2 linked regions of the Paraburkholderia bryophila genome follow. Each later gene encodes a partner of the first gene's protein in a complex. Links are inferred from orthologs where the notes say so. Each region holds a gene or a part of one and is shown in the gene's direction. Other genes may lie near its edges.

What was found.
Region 2: the proteins of GGD40_RS19295 (region 1) and GGD40_RS04885 are in contact, whole or in part, in a solved structure (PDB 8BNU), measured with the Escherichia coli proteins. The link is inferred for Paraburkholderia bryophila from one-to-one orthologs.

The regions. Positions count from the first base shown.
Region 1 is NZ_JACCAS010000001.1:4,294,468-4,297,774, reverse strand. The notes cover bases 202-3,191. They hold GGD40_RS19295 (3-hydroxyacyl-CoA dehydrogenase NAD-binding domain-containing protein), read left to right. Parts: upstream 202-631; coding sequence 632-2,752; downstream 2,753-3,191. Other genes in these bases: GGD40_RS19290 (acyl-CoA dehydrogenase family protein), read left to right, coding at 2,843-3,191; GGD40_RS19300 (LysR family transcriptional regulator), read right to left, coding at 202-440. Outside these bases: more of GGD40_RS19300, read right to left, coding at 1-201; more of GGD40_RS19290, read left to right, coding at 3,192-3,307. UniProt on the Escherichia coli protein: Catalyzes the formation of a hydroxyacyl-CoA by addition of water on enoyl-CoA. Also exhibits 3-hydroxyacyl-CoA epimerase and 3-hydroxyacyl-CoA dehydrogenase activities.
Region 2 is NZ_JACCAS010000001.1:1,079,856-1,082,971, forward strand. The notes cover bases 278-3,076. They hold GGD40_RS04885 (acetyl-CoA C-acetyltransferase), read left to right. Parts: upstream 278-925; coding sequence 926-2,227; downstream 2,228-3,076. Other genes in these bases: GGD40_RS04880 (MaoC/PaaZ C-terminal domain-containing protein), read left to right, coding at 278-888; GGD40_RS04890 (AMP-binding protein), read left to right, coding at 2,377-3,076. In the rest of the region: more of GGD40_RS04880, read left to right, coding at 1-277; more of GGD40_RS04890, read left to right, coding at 3,077-3,116.

The DNA.
Region 1 (3,307 bases):
TCGGACATGACCCGCACGGCGATATCCACTTCGTCGCGCATCAGGTCTTCGACACGGTTTTCGAACATCACGTCCAGCACGATGCCCGGATAGAGCCGCTTGAACGCGATCAGCCAGTCGGACATGACCAGTTGCCCGTAGCCGCTCGGCACGCTCAGCCGCACCCGCCCTTGCAGGCTTTGGCCGAGCGTGGCGACCGATTCGCGGGCGGCCAGCAGCGCGTTCTGGATCGCGCGGCCGTGTTCGTAGAGTTGCAGGCCGATTTCGGTCGGCTCGACCCGCCGCGTGGTGCGCCTGACCAGTTGCAGACCGATCGAACGCTCCAGCTGGTTCAGGTGGTAGCTCACGTTCGCGCGGCTCATTTTCAGCCGGCGCGCGGCCTCGCTCAGGTTGCCCGCGTCGAGAATGTCCACCAGCAAGGTCAGCGAATTGACGTCCACGGCGGCACCTTTGTCAAAATAATTTTGACAGTCTGTCAACCGTCCATGTGATTGTCAATAAACCTTGACCGCCGCACAATCGGAGAATTCGCCAGACGCGGTCCGCCCGCGCGCGCCGCCGAGCGCGGGCGCGGTGTCGGGCATCGCTAGAAGCCGCCAGCAGTCACAGATAACCGTTCAGGAGACACCCCATGACCTTCACCCCTTCGACCGATGTCGTCACGCACGCCGTACGCGGCAAGGTGCTGCTCGTAACCATCGACCATGCGCCGGTCAATGCCCTCTCCGCCGACGTGCGGCGCGGCCTCGCCAACGCGATCGACGCCGCCGACGCCGATCCGGCCGTCGAGGCGGTGCTGATCGTCGGCGCGGGTCGCAACTTCATCGCCGGTGCGGACATTCGCGAGTTCGGCAAGCCGCCGGTGCCGCCATCGCTGCCGGACGTGTGCAACCGCATCGAAGCGTGCACGAAGCCGGTGGTGGCCGCGATTCACGGCGCGGCGCTTGGTGGCGGCCTGGAAGTGGCGCTCGCCGCGCATTACCGGATCGCGGTCGACGGCGCGAAGCTCGGCCTGCCCGAAGTGCAACTCGGCCTGCTGCCGGGCGCAGGCGGCACGCAGCGCACACCGCGTCTGATCGGCGCGGCCGCCGCGCTCGATCTGATTCTCAGCGGCCGTCATGCGAGCGCGCAGGAAGCGCTGGCGCTGGGGCTGGTCGACCGCGTCGGCAGCAGTGACGATCTGCTGGCCGAAGCCCTCGCTTACACGCAGGAGTTGCTGGCCACCCACGCGCCGGTGCGCCGCACGCGCGACGCCACGGCACTCGCCGATCGCGCCACGAGTCTCGCCGCCGTTGCCGCTGCGCGCGCCGACACCGCGAAGAAATCGCGCGGTCTGTTCTCGCCGCTCAAGATCGTCGACGCGGTCGAAGCCGCCATCGAACAGCCCTTCGACGAAGGCCTTCGGATCGAACGCAAGCTGTTCCTCGAATGCATCGACAGTCCGCAACGTGCCGGTTTGATCCACGCGTTCTTTGCCGAACGTGAAGTGCTCAAGGCGCCCGAAACGCGCTCCGCCAAACCGCGCGTGCTGGACGCAATCGGCGTGGTCGGCGGCGGCACGATGGGCGCGGGCATCGCCGTCGCGGTGCTCGACGCGGGCTTGCCGGTGACGATGATCGAACGCGACGACGAATCGCTCGCGCGCGGCCGTGCGCACATCGAAAAGGTCTACGACGGCCTGATCGCGAAAGGCCGCCTGAGCGCGGAGAAAAAAGCCGCCGTGATGGCGCGCTGGAGCGGCAGCACTTCGTACGACGCGCTGGCCAACGCCGACCTCGTGATCGAAGCCGTATTCGAAGATCTGGCCGTGAAAAAAGCCGTGTTCGCCGAACTCGATCGCGTCTGCAAAAAAGGCGCGGTGCTCGCGACCAACACGTCGTATCTCGACATCGACGCGATCGCGTCGAGCATCTCGCGTCCCGCCGACGTGATCGGCCTGCACTTCTTCTCGCCGGCCAACATCATGAAGCTGCTGGAAGTGGTGGTGCCGAAACAGGTCAGCGCCGACGTGGTCGCCACCGCATTCGAGCTCGCGAAGAAACTGCGCAAGACGCCGGTGCGCGCGGGCGTGTGCGACGGCTTTATCGGCAACCGCGTGCTCGCCGTGTATCGCAGCGCCGCTGACGCGATGATGGAAGACGGCGCGTCGCCGTATCAGATCGACGCCGCCGTGCGCGCCTTCGGCTTTGCGATGGGACCGTTTCAGGTGGTCGATCTGGCGGGCGGCGACATCGGCTGGGCTACGCGCAAACGGCGCGCGGCGACCCGCAATCCCGCCGCTCGATATGTGCAGATCAGCGACCGCCTGTGCGAACGCGGCTGGTTCGGCCAGAAGACCGGCCGCGGCTTCTATCGGTATGCCGAAGGTTCGCGCAGCGGCGCGCCCGACCCCGAAGTTCAAGCGATCATCGACGCCGAACGCGAGCGCGCCGGCATCACGCCGCGCACTTTCACCGACGAAGAAATCGTGCGCCGCTACATGGCCGCGATGATCAACGAAGGCGCGAACGTCGTGCATGAAGGCATCGCGCTGCGGCCATTGGATGTCGACGTGACCTTCCTGTACGGCTATGGTTTTCCGCGCTATCGCGGCGGTCCGATGAAATACGCCGACATGGTAGGGCTGCCGACGATTCTCGCCGACATTCGCGAGTTCGCCAAAGAAGACCCGCTGTTCTGGCAAGCGTCGCCGCTGCTGGTCGATCTGGTCGAACGCGGCGCCGACTTCGCGAGTCTGAACCAGACGGTCTGAAGCCGCCGCTTTTTTTGCTCCTGTTATGCAGCACGGCCGGTGGCGCGCAACAGCGCCCCGCTCCGCTCACTTTCCACGGAACACTCCGCTATGGATCTGAACTTCACCCCTGAAGAAGAAGCCTTCCGCGCCGACGTGCAGACGTTCCTGCGCGATAAGCTGCCGCAGCGTCTCGCCGACAAGGTCCACGGCGGCCGTCGTCTGACGCGCGACGACATGGCCCAATGGCACGCGATTCTCAACACGCAAGGCTGGCTCGCGAATCACTGGCCGAAGGAGTACGGCGGTCCCGGCTGGAGCGCAGCGCAGAAATTCATCTTCGAAAACGAATGCGCGTTGGCCGGCGCGCCGCGCGTCGTACCGTTCGGCGTCAACATGCTCGGGCCGGTGCTGATCAAGTACGGCAGCGACGCGCAGAAACACCATTGGCTGCCGCGCATTCTCGACGGCTCGGACTGGTGGTGCCAGGGCTATTCGGAACCGGGCGCTGGCTCCGATCTCGCGGCGGTCAACACGCGCGCGGTACGCGGCATCGACGCGCAAGGCGAGCACTAC
Region 2 (3,116 bases), 3.2 Mb from region 1 along the record:
CGCCGGGCCGACGCGGTCCGCCCGAAGACCGTCGTGATCGAACCGCTACCCGCGCCGGCCAAACTCTATGCGCGCGCGTTGTCGGGCATCGTCAAGCGCGGGCGGCCCACGCAACTGCCGGCGCTGCGCCTCGTGCGCCCCGCCGTCGCGCTCGATCCGGGCGCGGTCTGGCGTTACGCGCGGGTGTGCGGCTTCATCCCGGAGCACGGTGTGCCGCTCACCTATCCGCATCTGCTTGCGTTTCCGTTGCATCTGCTGATGCTGACCGATCCCGCGTTTCCGTGGCCGGCGCTCGGGCTCGTGCATCTGGCCAATCACGTGCGCCTGCGCCGCCCGCTCGCCTATAAAGATCTGCTGCGCGTGGAGGTCGAGTTCGGCGCGCTGTTGCGTCACGACAAGGGTCAGGCGTTCGTCCTGCACACGCGCCTGTACCGGCGCGGCGAAGCGGTGTGGGACGGCGACAGCGTCTATCTGAAACGCGGCGTGCCGGCGACCGGCAGCGCGCTCGCGCCGCTCGAGCTCGGGCCCGACACGCTGCAGCGCATCGCGCGCTGGCAGTTGCCGTCGCAACTGGGCCGCGACTACGCGAAGGTCTCCGGCGACTACAACCCGATCCACCTCAGCGCGCTGTCCGCGAAGGCCTTCGGTTTTCCGCGCGCGATCGCGCACGGCATGTGGACGCTGGCGCGCGCCGCCGCCGCGCTGCAACCGCCCAAGCCGCTCGCCGAAGGCACGCTCAGCGCCGAATTCAAATTGCCGATGCTGTTGCCGGGCGAAGCGTCGTTATGGAGCGCGTCGGCTTCGCTGATTGAACGCGATATCGAAGTGCGCGACATCAGCGGCGAAAAACCGCATCTGCGTGGCCGCATGCAGTGGAAACTGCTATGAGCCGCCTCGTCAAAACAAGAACCTCAAGGAGCCGAGCATGACCCACCCGCAGCCAGCCGTGCGCCGCGTCGCCATCGTCGGGGGCAACCGGATTCCGTTTTCCCGCTCGAACACCGCGTACGCGACCGCGTCGAATCAGGACATGCTGACCTTCACGCTGCAAGGCCTGATCGATCGCTACAACCTGCACGGCGAACGGCTGGGTGAAGTCGCGGCGGGCGCCGTCATCAAGCACTCGCGCGATTTCAACCTGACGCGCGAAGCGGTGCTGTCCACCACGCTCGCGAAAGAAACGCCCGCCTACGACGTGCAGCAAGCCTGCGGCACCGGACTCGAAGCGGCGATTCTCGTCGCCAACAAGATCGCGCTGGGGCAAATCGAAGTGGGCATCGCGGGCGGCGTGGATACGACCTCCGACGCACCGATCGGCGTCAACGAACGGATGCGCAAGATCCTGCTCGAAGTGAACCGCAGCCGCAGCACCGGGCAGCGCGTCGGCGCACTGACCAAGCTGCGGCCCGGCATGTTCTTCAAGCCGCTGTTGCCGCGCAATGGCGAACCTCGCACCGGCCTGTCGATGGGCGAGCATTGCGAGATGATGGCCAAGCGCTGGAACATTTCGCGCGAGGCGCAGGACGTGCTCGCGTACGACAGCCACCGCAAGCTTAACGAAGCGTACGCACGCGGCTTCGTCAACGATCTGATGACGCCGTATCGCGGCCTCTCGCGCGACAACAATCTGCGCGCCGACCTCACGCTCGAAAAACTCGCGAGCCTGAAGCCGGTGTTCGACCGCGACGCCGGCACGCTGACCGCCGGCAATTCGACGCCGCTCACCGACGGCGCCTCCGCCGTGCTGCTCGCGAGCGAGGACTGGGCGGCTCGACATGGCTTGCCGGTGCTGGCCTATCTGAGCTGGTCCGAAACCGCGGCGGTCGACTTTTTCGACAAGAAAGAAGGCCTGCTGATGGCGCCCGCCTACGCGGTGCCGCGCATGCTCGCGCGCGCCGGCCTCACGCTGCAGGACTTCGATCTGTATGAAATTCACGAGGCGTTCGCGGCCCAAGTGCTGTGTACGCTCACCGCGTGGCAGGATGACGAGTATTGCCGCACGCAGCTCGGCTTGCCCGGGCCGCTCGGTGCGATCGACCGCACGAAACTGAACGTGAACGGCAGCTCGCTCGCCACCGGCCATCCGTTCGCGGCGACCGGCGGGCGCATCGTCGCCGGTCTCGCGAAGATGCTTGCGCAACTCGACAAACCGGCCGGCACCGCGCGTGGGTTGATATCGATCTGCGCGGCGGGCGGCCAGGGCGTGGTGGCGATTCTGGAGCGTTGATCCGGCGCGCCTCGTTCGCCTCGACGAATTGTGTTGCTTCACGAAAGATTGCTGCAAACTTTGCTTTGGATTGCTTCGACGCACGCTCGGATGACTGGTCGCACGACCAGCACACAAACAGATGAAGCCACCGCTTCTGGAGACGACCGATGACCCAGCCCGCTCAAACCCCGCTCTCGCCCGCCGATCAGGCGTCGGCCGCCGTGAATGCCGCGCACGCGACCAGCGCCTCGAACGCCAGCAACGCAGCTAACGCGCCGCTTGCCGCGAACGCCGCACCGAACACCGACGGCATCTGGTACGCCTCCTACCCGTCGGACGTACCGCATGACATCGACGTCGGGCAATACGAATCGATTCCGCAGTTCTTCGACGAGTGCGTCGCCAAGTTCCGCGAGCGGGTTGCGTATGTGAGCGTCGGCGCGAACCTGACCTACGGCGAACTCGGCCGCAAGGCCACCGCGTTCGCCGCGTATCTGCAGAGTATCGGCGTGAAACCCGGCGAGCGTGTCGCAATCATGCTGCCGAATACGTTCCAGTATCCGGTGTCGCTGTTCGGCGTGCTGAAAGCCGGCGGCGTGGTGGTCAACGTCAATCCGTTGTACACCGTGCGCGAGCTCGCGCATCAGTTGAAGGACAGCGGCGCGACCACGATCATCGTGTTCGAGAACTTCGCGAAGACGGTAGAAGACTCGCTGCCCGGCACCAAGATCCAGAATGTCATCGTGACGGGTCTCGGCGATCTGCTCGCCGACGGCCTGAATCTGAAGGGACGTCTGCTCAACTTCATGCTGCGTCACGTGAAGAAAATGGTGCCCGCGTACAACCTGCCGCAAGCCGTGCCGCTGCTCAGCGCACTCGCGACCGGTTACACGCGGCCGGTCACGCC